3 regions of the Bacillus infantis NRRL B-14911 genome follow, and region 3 is predicted to be linked to each of the others. Evidence: riboswitches for the same ligand, from Rfam matches in the RefSeq annotation. Region 3 holds a riboswitch; each other region holds the start of a gene.
What was found. Region 3 has a riboswitch for S-adenosylmethionine ahead of N288_RS19650 (O-acetylhomoserine aminocarboxypropyltransferase/cysteine synthase family protein). Riboswitches for the same ligand answer to the same signal wherever they lie in the genome.
Positions count from the first base shown of each region.

Region 1: another riboswitch for S-adenosylmethionine. It lies ahead of N288_RS03735 (sugar ABC transporter substrate-binding protein); the one in region 3 lies ahead of N288_RS19650 (O-acetylhomoserine aminocarboxypropyltransferase/cysteine synthase family protein).
Region 2: another riboswitch for S-adenosylmethionine. It lies ahead of N288_RS20265 (methionine ABC transporter ATP-binding protein); the one in region 3 lies ahead of N288_RS19650 (O-acetylhomoserine aminocarboxypropyltransferase/cysteine synthase family protein).

Region 1 covers NC_022524.1:691,177-695,507, forward strand. The annotation lists gene N288_RS24210 (coiled-coil domain-containing protein) at 1-584, shown strand, start outside; gene N288_RS03730 (hypothetical protein) at 758-1,435, opposite strand; SAM riboswitch class I at 1,848-2,012, shown strand; gene N288_RS03735 (sugar ABC transporter substrate-binding protein) at 2,153-3,235, shown strand; gene N288_RS03740 (sugar ABC transporter ATP-binding protein) at 3,301-4,331, shown strand, end outside.
Region 2 covers NC_022524.1:4,006,317-4,010,647, reverse strand. The annotation lists gene N288_RS20270 (PAS domain-containing sensor histidine kinase) at 1-1,415, opposite strand, end outside; SAM riboswitch class I at 1,739-1,838, shown strand; SAM riboswitch class I at 1,966-2,068, shown strand; gene N288_RS20265 (methionine ABC transporter ATP-binding protein) at 2,145-3,176, shown strand; gene N288_RS20260 (methionine ABC transporter permease) at 3,166-3,816, shown strand; gene N288_RS20255 (MetQ/NlpA family ABC transporter substrate-binding protein) at 3,832-4,331, shown strand, end outside.
Region 3 covers NC_022524.1:3,880,016-3,884,346, reverse strand. The annotation lists gene N288_RS19665 (toprim domain-containing protein) at 1-228, shown strand, start outside; gene N288_RS19660 (thioredoxin family protein) at 225-545, shown strand; gene N288_RS19655 (MFS transporter) at 771-2,039, shown strand; SAM riboswitch class I at 2,193-2,292, shown strand; gene N288_RS19650 (O-acetylhomoserine aminocarboxypropyltransferase/cysteine synthase family protein) at 2,389-3,705, shown strand; SAM riboswitch class I at 3,833-3,940, shown strand; gene N288_RS19640 (methionine ABC transporter ATP-binding protein) at 4,134-4,331, shown strand, end outside.

The DNA of each region.
Region 1 (4,331 bases), 1.7 Mb from region 3:
AATTTATTGATTTAGAATCAAAGAGACTGGCGAATGAGGAATTTTTAAAAACTATAGACAAATTATCTGATGAAAAAGAAAAGTTAGTAGACTATGGCAAAGAATTAGCAAAGAAAATTAATGCACTAAAAAAAGATCAAAAAAACAGAAAGTCAGAAATTGAAAAGCGATTTTACGAAATAATAAACGATATTAATTTGCGTATTGGAAGTACCATATTAAGCGAAGTTGAATTTTTTAATTATAGAGAAGTTAAGGGGAGTGGAATGGACAACAATAAAACATTGCTGGCACTATACTTAACTTATATGAGATTAATTGCTGAATTTGGGATTTACACTATTCCATTTGGGATTGATTCATTTGTTAAGAATGAAGTCGATAAGAAGACGATAAAAACCACATTTAAAGAAGTAGAAAAATACTTCTTAACTATCCCAAGTCAAACTTTTTTTGTGACAATTTCTGAAAATCTACAGTATCTTTCAAAGTTAGATAACTATAATGTAATAAAATTGACAAAGCCTATACTACATAAAAACAAATACAATTATTTATTATCTCAAGTTAGGACGATTGATTAGTGATTTGTATCTTAAAAAGAAGTATCTCTAAAGAAGTCAGAGATACTTCTTTTTATCTTACTTTATCTATTAAAAAAATATATGCAGGAAGGACTAAAGTGAATAATTTATCTCAGTATTGGAGGGAAAAAGAGAAAAAAAGCCAGTCTAGGTTGGATGGCTAAGAAAATTTATTAAATTGAAAGGGACAATAAATCTCTTTCAAAGTTAGTGTAGTTCGTCCATTCTAGTATTTCAATTATTTCGTAGGCTTTATTTTCCCCATTACTATATCCAAGTAAGGCTTGGCATCTACTATCGGAGTCATTGAGTAAGGTATTAAAACATGTTTTAGTAGGTGTATTAAATTGTTTATCTTCATAGTGTATTGATTGGTTTCTGCCTTCCCAAATTATGTCTAAAATATTGACACCAAATTTTACTGGGATGGTCTTATCCGAAACTATTAGTGCATTCGAACAATCACTTTTTTTCTTACCATACCTTGATGAAATACCTTGTTTTCCTATTTGTAGGATGGCTTGGGCAAGGGATTGTTTTGGGCTGTTTTTTATGAGCAAAGCGTTATTATAATATGCTTGGATTACTTGAACCTGATTTTGGTAGTCTCCTGCTGTTTTAGCATGTTCTACAGCTCTTATGACATAGTCAAATGCTTCCTCTGGTTGACCTTCAGCCCTTAACATATTAGAAAAGTCATTATACATTTTTGAGTTTTGCTGGTAGTACGGAATCATGGCCGACGTGTGGGTTAATTGTGCCAAATCATTATCAACCTTGTTTAGAAGGGCAATTAGCTCTTGAGTAACATATTTTGTTTGGTCTAGATAATCCCTAATAGGTATATTCAAAAATATCCTCTTCCTTTTCTAAAAACATAATGGTAATAACATCCATAAATTATACTATTTTAAATTTCTTTAATAAAGAGTTGTTATAAACGTATCTTACTTTAGAAAAAAAATTATGGAACTAGGTGCCTGCCCCCACATTCTGTGCAGGATTAAAGTGCTGGTAGGAGGTCGCTTATAATATTTCCTTAACGCTGAAAATAGGTACCAGACCCCATAAAAATAGGTGACTGACCCCGCATTGGCTAATGCATTAAAGTGTACGGGGCCAGGCACTTTCTTTTTCGCCCGGACCTTCTTCCAGCTCACCTTCTTTCATAAAAATTTATAAAATTGAAAAAACATATTGCGTACATTTAATTTTGATGATAATATTCAGCACAGGTAATCAAAATTAATAGCAAGCTTTCAACTCTTATCGAGAGCAGGCGGAGGGATTTGGCCCGATGAAGCCCAGCAACCGACCGTAATTCCGTTGTGAAACGGGGCGCAGCAAGATTTGCGCCGGTATGTAAATACCTTTAAGGCACGGTGCTAATTCCAACAGAGGAGATTTTTCTTTTCTGGGAGATAAGAGGTGTGGAGATTCGATATATAATCTTCAGCCTCTTTCTCTACGCAGAAAGAGGCTTTTTTATATCATAAAAGGAGTGATTTACAGGTCAGCATCAAAGGGTTCAAAGCAAAAGTTAAAAAAAACAATAATGGAGAGAGAAAATGAAGAATAAAAAATGGAGCTTTCTATTAAGTATTTTTGTCGTTATCCTGCTTACAGCAGGGTGCCAGCCAAAGACAGGCGTCAGCACCGAGGGAGAGGCGGCGGCCGATAAAACCAATGATGAAAACGAGCTTACCGATAAAAAGATCGCATTAATTATGCAGCAGAATCTTGGTACGTTTTCTGCTCAGTATATTGACGGTGTGAAGGAGCAGGTTACGAAATTCGGCGGAACTACAACAGTTTTTACTTCTGATGGTGACCTGGCGAAAATGTCTTCAAACCTGGATGCAGCGATCAACCAGGGATTTGATGCTATTTTAATAGACCATGGCACAAAAGAAGCATTGGCGGCCGGAGTCCAAAAGGCGGTCGAGAAAAAAATCCCAGTGGTTGCCTTTGACGCAGAGGTTAGTGAACCGGGTGTGACCGTGCTTGAGCAGGGTGACCAGGAGATGGCAAAAAGCACTCTTGAGAGACTGGCTGAGGACTCAGATGGAAATGCAAATATCGTTAAAATATGGGTAGCCGGCTTTGCGCCGATGGAGCGAAGACAAGTTGCCTATAAGGAATTCCTTGAACAGAATCCGGGGATTAAAGAGGTCGCGGCATTTGGAGCAGCGACGCAGAACACAGCATTGGATACTCAGTCACAAATGGAAGCCATTTTAAAGCAGTATCCGGAGAAAGGGCAGATTACAGCAGTTTGGGCAGCATGGGATGAATTTGCCAAAGGAGCCGTGCGTGCTATCCAGCAGGCCGGCCGGACAGATATCAAAGTGTACGGAATCGATATGAGTGATGAAGACCTGCAAATGATTCAGGACAAGAATTCTCCTTGGGTGGCAACTGCAGCTGTTGATCCAAAGGATATTGGCAGAATACAGGTTCGCTATGCCTATCAAAAATTATCCGGAGAAGAGACTCCTGACAATGTTAAATTAACACCGGTGTTCGTATCAAAAGATGACCTCCCGGAAGAGCAAATCACAACCACGGAGCTGAATGAATACGTGGAAGGATGGGGCAACAGCGACCAGGGATATACCGAAACCCTGAAGGAATTGGAAGAAGGGAAATAACAGAGGGACATTAGGCAGCCTTAGGTTAAAGGCCGCCTGATGTTTTCCTTTTTAAAGGAGGCAGCATGATGGGTGCATCACTACTTGAAATGAGAAATATATCCAAGAGCTTTGGTGCAGCAAAGGCTTTGAAGAGAGCTGGACTCCATTTGGCCTCTGGAGAAGTACATGCTTTATTGGGGGCCAATGGTGCGGGTAAAAGTACGCTTATCAAAATTTTGGCGGGTGCTTACAGCCATGATGAAGGCGATATTTATCTTAACGGAAAGCCAGTCACGATCCATTCACCAAAAGAGGCGAAGGATCTGGGCATCCACTGTGTGTACCAGGAGGTGGATACGGCATTGGTGCCGCAGCTGACAGTGGCGGAGAATATTCTGCTTGATTCCTTTGCCGGAGGAAACCGCTTTTTCGTCTCAAAAAAGGAGCTGAAGCGAAAAGCAGAAGAAATTCTTGCTCTCCTGAATGAAGAGCAAATAGCTGTAGACCAATATGTCTCTGAGCTGACCCTCGCTCAAAAGCAAATGGTACTGATCGCCAGAGGCCTGGTCAAAGATGCGGGCATCATCATTTTGGATGAACCGACTGCCCCGCTGTCGATCGAGGAAACAAAGTATCTTTTTAACATTGTGAGAAAGCTGAAGGCGCAGGGGATGGGCATCATCTTCATTTCCCACCGGCTGCCGGAAGTATTTGAAATAAGTGACCGGATTACCGTCATGAGAGACGGTGAAACCATTCAGACCTTTAAAACAACTCAAGCAACCCATCAGGAAATCGTCGAGGCAATGCTTGGCAAAGACATTCAAATCACAGAAAAACAAAAAACGGTACCCGGGAAGAAACTGTTAGAGGTCGATGGGATAAGTGATGGCGGGTTAGTGAAAAATGCCAGTCTTTCGGTTTCAAGAGGAGAGATAGTAGGAGTCGCAGGGCTGGTTGGAGCAGGAAAAACAGAGCTGGCGCGGATCTTGTTCGGCCTTACGAAAACAGAATCAGGTGAAATGAAGATGAATGGAGAAGTAGGTCCCTTTAAAAGCCCGGCGGATGCGATACGTGCCGGTGTGGTTTTAATCCCGGAAGAAAGAAGGAAAGA
Region 2 (4,331 bases), 130 kb from region 3:
ATCAGCAGTTTCACGATGGTTCCTTCATTTTCTTTGCTTGTTATATATATATTCCCGCCGTGGCTCTTAATGATCCGGTTGCAGATCATGAGCCCCAGGCCTGTCCCCTTTTCCTTCGTGCTGTAGAACGGTTCACCGAGCTTCGGCAGCCTTTCCTCGGGAATGCCGATCCCTTCATCCTTCACGCTGATCATCGCAAAGCTGTTATCCTGCCTGACCTCAATGCTGATTTTTCCGCCATGGGGCATGGCTTCAATTGAATTCTTGATCACATTGATAAGCACCTGCTTGATTTTATCGATTTCACAGCGGACGCTGATTTCAGATAGAGAGTATTTTACATCTATCATGATGTTATAGATAAGCGCCTGTGTGTTTAAAAGGGTGACGACACTCTTGACTATATTCACCAGATTGGTTTCCTGAGCCTCTGTCACAACAGGCTTGGCGAGGACAAGGAGGTCATTGACGATTTCTTCAATCCGTTCGAGTTCGGAAAGGATTACATCTGCATATTTTTCTGTTTTACGCTCTGTAAGAAGCTGGGTAAAGCCTTTGATGGCGGTAAGGGGATTTCTGATTTCATGGGCGATTCCTGCTGCAAGCTGCCCGACGACAGAGAGCTTTTCTGCATTATGAAGCTTTTCTTCGGTCTTTTTCTGGCCGGTGACGTCTTTGATGATGATCTGGAAAAGCTTCCGGTTCTTAAAAACGGTGGGGATCAGCTGGATAGCGGCCTTCCGGGTGTTCCCGTCACTCCTGATGATATTCAATTCAAAAGAGACAGTCTGATTCGCCTGGTAAAAATCCTTCAGATAGCCATGATCAGAAGGTGAAACATAGTCATACAAAGAAGCGCCTATAATTTCCTTGCTTGAAGTAAAGCCGAACACCTTCTTGCCTTCATCATTCATGTAGGTCCATATGCCTTTCTCGGTTGTCATGCCAATGGTATCCCTGCTGTATTCGACAAGGAAACGGTACTTTTCCTGGGTTTCCATGTTTTCTTCTTCCATATTGACGCGCTCGGTCATATCTCTTGATATGCACATGGCTTCCTGGCCGTCGCCGAGTGTGCTGATGCTGGTCTCCAGCCAGATATAGTCGCCTTCCTTGCGGCGGAACCGGAATGAAATGCGTGAGCTGCTGCCCGGGGATAGCCCGCGGAATTCTTTTTTGAGGATTTCTTTATCTTGGGGGTGGCAGTAGGCCAGAATGCAGTCCTTGTACAGTTCCTCTTGTGAATAGCCCAAAAGGGTGCTGCAGGATGGGGAAACATATAAAAAGATGCCTTCTTTTGTATGCCTTGAAATCAGGTCTGCCGAATGCTTCAGAGCCAGTTCGAGATTCTTTGCTTCAACTTTGTCCACAAATAATTCAGATTGATAGTCTCTGTTTGTTGCAATCAAAACCATTCTCCCTCCCGGAATGCAGTTCAATTTGCTCTTTTCCACTATTATACAATAGACAAGCGGGCATAAATATAGGAGTAAACTCCCTCTTCTTGTGTGAAGACTGGGGAGAATGTTGATAAGGGGAGGAAAAAATGTGGAAAACCTCCTTTATCCACAGCAGATGGAGTTTTTTTTTTTAAAAACTCTCCAAAAATAAGTAAGGGTTTTCAAAAATTGTGGATAAGAATTTTTATCCGAAAAATTTAAAAAAGGGTTTGACAGAACTTTGAAACGCGTGTAAAGTAAAAAACAATTAATCAAGCAAATAAACTTAATACGATAGCTTCTTATCCAGAGAGGTAGAGGGACTGGCCCTATGACACCTCGGCAGCGGACTGATGAACCGTGCCAATTCCAGCAGGCAGATTGCCTGAAAGATAAGAAGAGGACGAACGCCTATTATTCTGCCCTCTTCTTTTTGAAGAGGGCTTTCTTGTTTTCCGGAATAAAAGTGCGTGATGCTGCATAGCTATTGTGTTAAAACCAATTAATTTTATAGGAAAACCATAATTTCTTATCCAGAGAGGCAGAGGGACTGGCCCAATGAAGCCTCGGCAGCGGACTCTTATGAGTACTGTGCCAATTCCAGCAGGTGTGAGCCTGGGAGATAAGAAGAGCGGATGCTGATGATGCATGCCCTCTTCTGTTCTCAGAAGAGGGTTTTTTATTTGATATGGAGGGTGAAGCAAAATGATAGAATTTCAGGATCTCAGAAAGGTGTATGAAAGCGGCGGGCAGCAGGTTGCCGCGCTCAACGGGATTGATCTAGCAATAGAAAGAGGAGAAATTTTTGGTGTCATCGGCTTTAGCGGAGCGGGAAAAAGCTCGCTGATCCGCTGTGTGAATCTGCTCGAAAGGCCGACCTCGGGCAAGGTGATCGTCGATGGCCATGATCTAACCTCGCTTTCGCCCAAAGAGGTGAGGGAAGTTAAACGGAATATCGGCATGGTGTTCCAGCATTTCAATCTGCTCAACTCAAAAACGGTGTTCGCCAATGTAGCCATGCCGCTCACACTGGCAAAGCTGCCGAAAGAGCAGATCCGCAAACGGGTCGCTGAACTGCTTGAGTTTGTCGGCCTTGCCGATAAAGCGGATAAATATCCGGATCAGCTTTCAGGCGGCCAGAAGCAAAGGGTCGGGATTGCCAGGGCGCTTGCGACACAGCCATCGATTCTTCTGTGCGATGAAGCGACATCGGCCCTTGATCCACAGACGACGAGCAGCATCCTTCAGCTTTTGAAAAAAATTAATGCAGAATACAACATCACCATCCTGATCATTACCCATGAAATGACGGTCATCAGGGAAATTTGCGACAGGGTGGCAGTGATCGAGGCAGGAAAAATCATTGAAGAAGGGTCAGTGTTCAATGTATTCTCGGCGCCGAAAACACAGACGGCCCAGAACTTTGTCAGCTCTGTCATGAATGATTCAATCCCTGATTCTCTAAAGCAGCTTGTAGAGAAAAACGATGGAAAGGAAAGGATCTTCCGGATCAATTTCGTCGGCGAGTCAGCCGGACAGCCGCTGCTTTCCAGACTTGCCAAGAAGTTCGATATTGATATCAACGTGCTGTTCGGGAATATAACCGAGCTTCAGGGAATCCCTTTTGGAAACCTTGTTGTCGAGTTCCAGGGAACCGACCAGGAAGTGCAGCGCGCGCTTATGTATATTCATCAGGAAAAAGTCTCAATCAAGGAAGTGAAAGCACATGCTAGTTGATCACACGCAAATCATAGAAGCACTCATCGAAACCATTCAAATGGTGGCTTTCTCGCTTCTTTTCTCAACCATCCTCGGATTGCCGCTGGGCATCCTGCTGGTTATTACGAGAAAAGGCCATCTGCTGGAGAATCTGCCCGTTTTTAACGTGCTGAATGGGATCATTAACATATTCCGCTCTGTTCCATTCATCATCCTGATGGTCGCAATCATCCCGGTGACGCGCCTTTTAGTAGGCACCTCAATCGGAACGGCGGCTGCTGTCGTACCGCTAGTATTCTATGCCGGCCCATATATTGCAAGGTTAATCGAGAACTCACTCCTCGAGGTTGATCCTGGTGTCCTCGAGGCGGCGGAAGCGATGGGAGCGACTCCGGCACAGATCATCTTTAAGTTTCTCGTACCGGAAGCACTCAGCTCACTTGTCCTGGCACTGACCATTGCAACCGTCGGACTTGTCGGAGCATCCGCCATGGCAGGGGCTGTCGGCGGCGGAGGGCTTGGCGATTTGGCCATTACCTATGGCTATCAGCGCTTTGATACAACGGTCATGCTCATAACAGTCGCTATCCTGGTCATTATGGTCCAGGGGCTGCAAAGCTTCGGCAATATTTTATCCAAAAAAATCAGAAGACGATAACAGGAGGAATCATCCATGAAAAAACTACTATTAACGGCAATCATCCTCGCACTGGCGGTTTTCAGTGCAGCCTGCTCATCATCAACAAGCGGCAAGGAAAAAGAAAAAGAAGTGAAAATCGGGGTCAGCGGGTCAGACAACCGCATTTGGGACTTTGTAGCCAAGAAGGCTGAAAAAGAAGGAATCAAAGTGGAAATCGTCCGCTTCTCTGATTATGTCCAGCCAAACATCGCTCTAGCAGAGGGAGAGCTTGATGCCAATGCCTTCCAGACTATTTCTTACTTCAACGCTTTTAAAAAGGAACATGATCTGGATCTTTCACCAATCGCGACAACCGTTATTGCACCTATGGGCATCTACTCTGAAAAATATAAAGATGTAAAAGATATCCCGGAAGGCGGAAAGATTGCCGTGCCGAACGAAGCAACCAATATGGGAAGATCATTCCTGCTTCTGCAGGAAGCCGGCCTGATCACGCTGCCTGAAGACTTTGACGGAAATGGCAGCATCGACAA
Region 3 (4,331 bases):
GATGAATTGATTGACGAATTATTTGACCGTGATGTTTATATTCTGGTGGATGCAGATGAATCCGGCGAAAAGCTGAGAAAGCAGTTCAAACGGGAATTCCCGGAAGCAGCACATCTTTATATTGATAAAATGTACCGGGAAGTGGCCACTGCACCGGAGCAGCATCTTGCAACGGTTCTGCTTGGCGCCAATATAGACGTATATGCTGAGTTTTTAGATAGAGGATGATGGGGTTGCAAGAACTGATGCTTGGGGATTTGGAACGGTATGAAAAAGACAGGGAGACATGGATGCTCTATCTTTACACACCGATGTGCGGAACATGCCAGATGGCTGGACGGATGCTGGAAGTGACCCTTGAGGTACTCCCGGGAATTGAATGCAGAAAGGCAAACTTGAACTATTTTCCTGACCTGGCCGGCAAGTGGTCAGTAGAAAGTGTCCCCTGCCTGCTATTTTTCCGGGAGGGAGAGCTGGCAGAAAAAATATACGCATTCCACTCTGTTCCATACCTGCTGGAAAAAACAAAAGAATATCTGCTGTAAATAATAAAGCCTGTACTAGAGGGTAGGACACCCGGCTGGTACAGGCTTTTTACTGTTTGCGCATCTGTCCGCGGCCAGTGTCCAGGGATTATCATGGTCAATGGATAAAATGTTCCGGATTATTTAGCAGAAAAACCAGAAGATTCAAAGGAAAAGGATGGATTTTTTCTCTAAACGATATTATGATTATTTAGGGAAACGAAATAAATGCGAGGGGCATATAAAATGGCTTTTTATCAGGAATGGGCTGAACAGATCCGCGGGTATAACAGTAATATACGCCGGGCTTTTGCAGCCAATATTTTCACGCAGATCGGAATGGGCATTTTTATGGTCATTTATAATTTTTATATACGGGAGCTTGGCTATTCAGAGCAGGTGAATGGCCAGATCATAGCGATGACTGCATTGGCGACAGCCCTTGTGCTGATCCCCGCAGGCATTATGAGCGACAGGATCGGCCGGAAGAAGGCTATGCAGTTCGGGGCTGCTGCAACCGGTGTGATTCTGCTTGCCAGGAGCATGGTTGACATGCAGAGCCTGCTTATCGTGTTTGCCTTTGGCACAGGGCTGGGGACGGCCTTCATTCAGGTATCCTCCATTCCCTGGCTGACAGAGAATTCCAAGCCAGAGCAGAGGGTTCATTTGTTCAGCATCCATTTCGCTGTTATGACAGGAGCCAATGTCATCGGCAACTTAAGCGGCGGACTGCTGACTGACTTGTTTGCTTTTTATTTCTCGGAGCTGGCGAGCATACGGTTTACTTTACTGCTGGGAGGAGCCATCTATCTGGCGGGAATATTTCCGATACTCCGCTTTCAGGAAAACCGGAGCGATAAAATCCCGCAAATCGGCGGAGCTAAAGGAAGCAAACGGTTTTCTCTGAAGGATGATGGTTTCAAGATCATCATCCTGTTCGCTGCAGCACAGCTGTTTATCGGATTTGGGGCAGGGCTTGTCATACCTTACCTGAATCTATATTTTGCAGACCGTTTCCATGCGTCGAATTCTGCAATCGGGCTGATTATTTCCCTCGGTCAGGCAGCTACGGCAGCGGCCATGATCATTGGTCCCCAGGTGGTAAGGAGGATCGGGGAGGTAAAGGCAGTCGTTTTCCTGCAGCTTTCCTCCCTGCCTTTCCTTCTACTGACTGCTTACACAGAGAATTTATGGCTGGCCGCCATTGGCTTTCTATTCAGGCAGGCTTTAATGAATGCGGGAAATCCGATCCAGATGTCTTTGATGATGTCGAAGGTGGATGATTCCAAAAGAGGCCTGGCCAGCTCGGTGAATCAGATGGTGTTCAATCTGGGCTGGGCAGTGATGGGCCCTGTCTCTACAGGCCTTGTCATCAAATACGGAGACTATTGGGGATATTCTATTGTCTTCACCATAACTGCAGTCTTATATTTAATAGGCTCTACATACTTTTTTGTCGTATTCAGAAGGCTTTCAGAGCCTTCTGGAAGAACAAATACAGCAAAGATTGTATGATAAGCGGATATTTCTCGGGAAATTGTCATAAGCCTTTCTATTTGTCGAACATTCATAGAAATATAAAACTGAACTTTCTAAAAAATCAGTTGACTCTTTTTTGCTGGTTATGATACTATCATTTTAACTTCAAGCACGCTAAAAATTTCATATTTCTTATCAAGAGAGGTGGAGGGACTGGCCCGATGAAACCCGGCAACCGGCAATAGAACGGTGCTAATTCCAGCAGAGCATGATCTCTGGCAGATAAGTTGAGCGAAAAAGCCCCTCTTCTGCAGAGGGGCTTTTATTGTTACCAGCAGTGATCCGGCATAATGAAAATATCTGATAACCCGAAGGAGAGATAACAATGGCAGAGAAGCAAAAGAACTATCGATTTGAAACACTTGGTGTACATGGAGGACTGCAGCCTGACCCTGCAACAGGGGCAAGGGCAGTGCCGATCTATCAGAATAATGCTTATCAGTTCCAGAATACAGAGCACGCCGCCAATCTGTTCGGCTTAAAGGAGCCGGGCTATATCTATACAAGAATCCATAATCCGACAGTTACTGTATTTGAGGAAAGGGTCTCACTGCTTGAAGGCGGCGTAGGGGCACTTGCTGTTGCAAGCGGCCAGGCTGCCATCACTCTTGCCATCCTGAACATTGCCCAGGCCGGAGATGAAATTGTAGCAGCTTCAAATCTTTATGGAGGGACATATAATTTATTTGCCGTCACTCTTCCTAAATACGGAATCAATGTAAAGCTGGTCAATCCCGATGACCCGGAAAATTTCAGGGAGGCCATCAATGAAAAAACAAAAGCTGTATTCGCTGAAACAATCGGCAATCCAAGCTTAAAGGTCCTCGATATTGAGAAAGTGGCGGAAATTGCCCATGAAGCAGGTATTCCGCTGATAGTTGATAATACCTTTGCCACTCCATATCTCTGCAGGCCGATTGATTTTGGGGCAGACATCGTAATCCACTCAGCGACAAAATGGCTGCTGGGAAATGGGACGACAATGGGGGGCGTCATAGTAGACGCAGGTCGTTTTGACTGGAATTCAGTCAAATTCCCTGGCTTCACCAATCCGGACCCAAGCTACAATAACCTGGTGTACAGTGAAGCAATCGGCGCGGCAGCTTTTATCGTCAAAGCCAGAGTCCAGCTGCTGAGGGACCTGGGGCCAGCACTTAGCCCGCAGAACGCATTCCAGTTCACTCTCGGTCTTGAAACACTGCATGTGAGGATGAAGGAGCATATCAGCAATACAAAGAAAGTGACAGAGTATCTAAAGAATCACCCTGCTGTGACCTGGGTGCTTTATCCGGGGGATGAAGGCCATCCTGATAAGGCACTTGCTGATAAGTATTTGCCTAAAGGAGCCGGAGCTGTGGCTGTATTTGGAATTGAGGGAGGCAGGGAGGCCGGTGCCAAGCTGATCAACAGCCTGGAACTGTGGGCGCATGTAGCCAATGTCGGCGATGCAAAAAGCCTCATCATCCATCCTGCCAGCACCACTCACCAGCAGCTTGATTCAGAAGGCCTGAAGTCAGCAGGGGTGCCGGAGGATCTAATCCGCATTTCTGTTGGCATAGAAAATGCCGAAGATCTCATCGAGGACCTGGAGCAGGCAATTGAAGCCGCAACCGGAAGCCATTCACTGGCAGGGAAGGTGTGAACTTCAGGATTCAGCCGGTAATTTTTAGAATTAAACTTTGTTGTTGACACCCTTTTTCATCCATGATACGATAGCACTCGTAATTCAAAAATGGCTAATGAATGAAAATGAACTTCATATATGATAGCTCTTATCAAGAGAGGTGGAGGGATGTGCCCGATGAAGCCCGGCAACCGTCAATGTTTATTGAAATGGTGCCAATTCACACAAAGCTTTTAGCTTTGGCAGATGAGAGAAAGGTTTTTCCATCATGCCTTTCTGCTCACATGCAGAAAGGCATTTTTATTTTTACAGAAAAGTCTCCTGTCTTGAAGCCATGGAATAATCTTGCCCTGGTTTCAGGAAACTACTCTTATGGGGATTGGCAGGATGATATATCTCTGTAAAGCCATTTGTCTAATTGGATATAAAAGAGGTGAATACGGCAATTGATTTCAATAAAAGATGTTAAAAAGATATATTCGTCAAAAAAAGGCCCGGTCAAAGCAGTTGATGATGTCAACCTTGAAATCAAGGAAGGTGAAATCTTCGGAGTGATCGGCTACAGCGGTGCAGGGAAAAGCACCTTGATCCGGATGCTGAACGGGCTTGAGCTTCCCTCAGAGGGAACGGTTACGGTAGCCGGC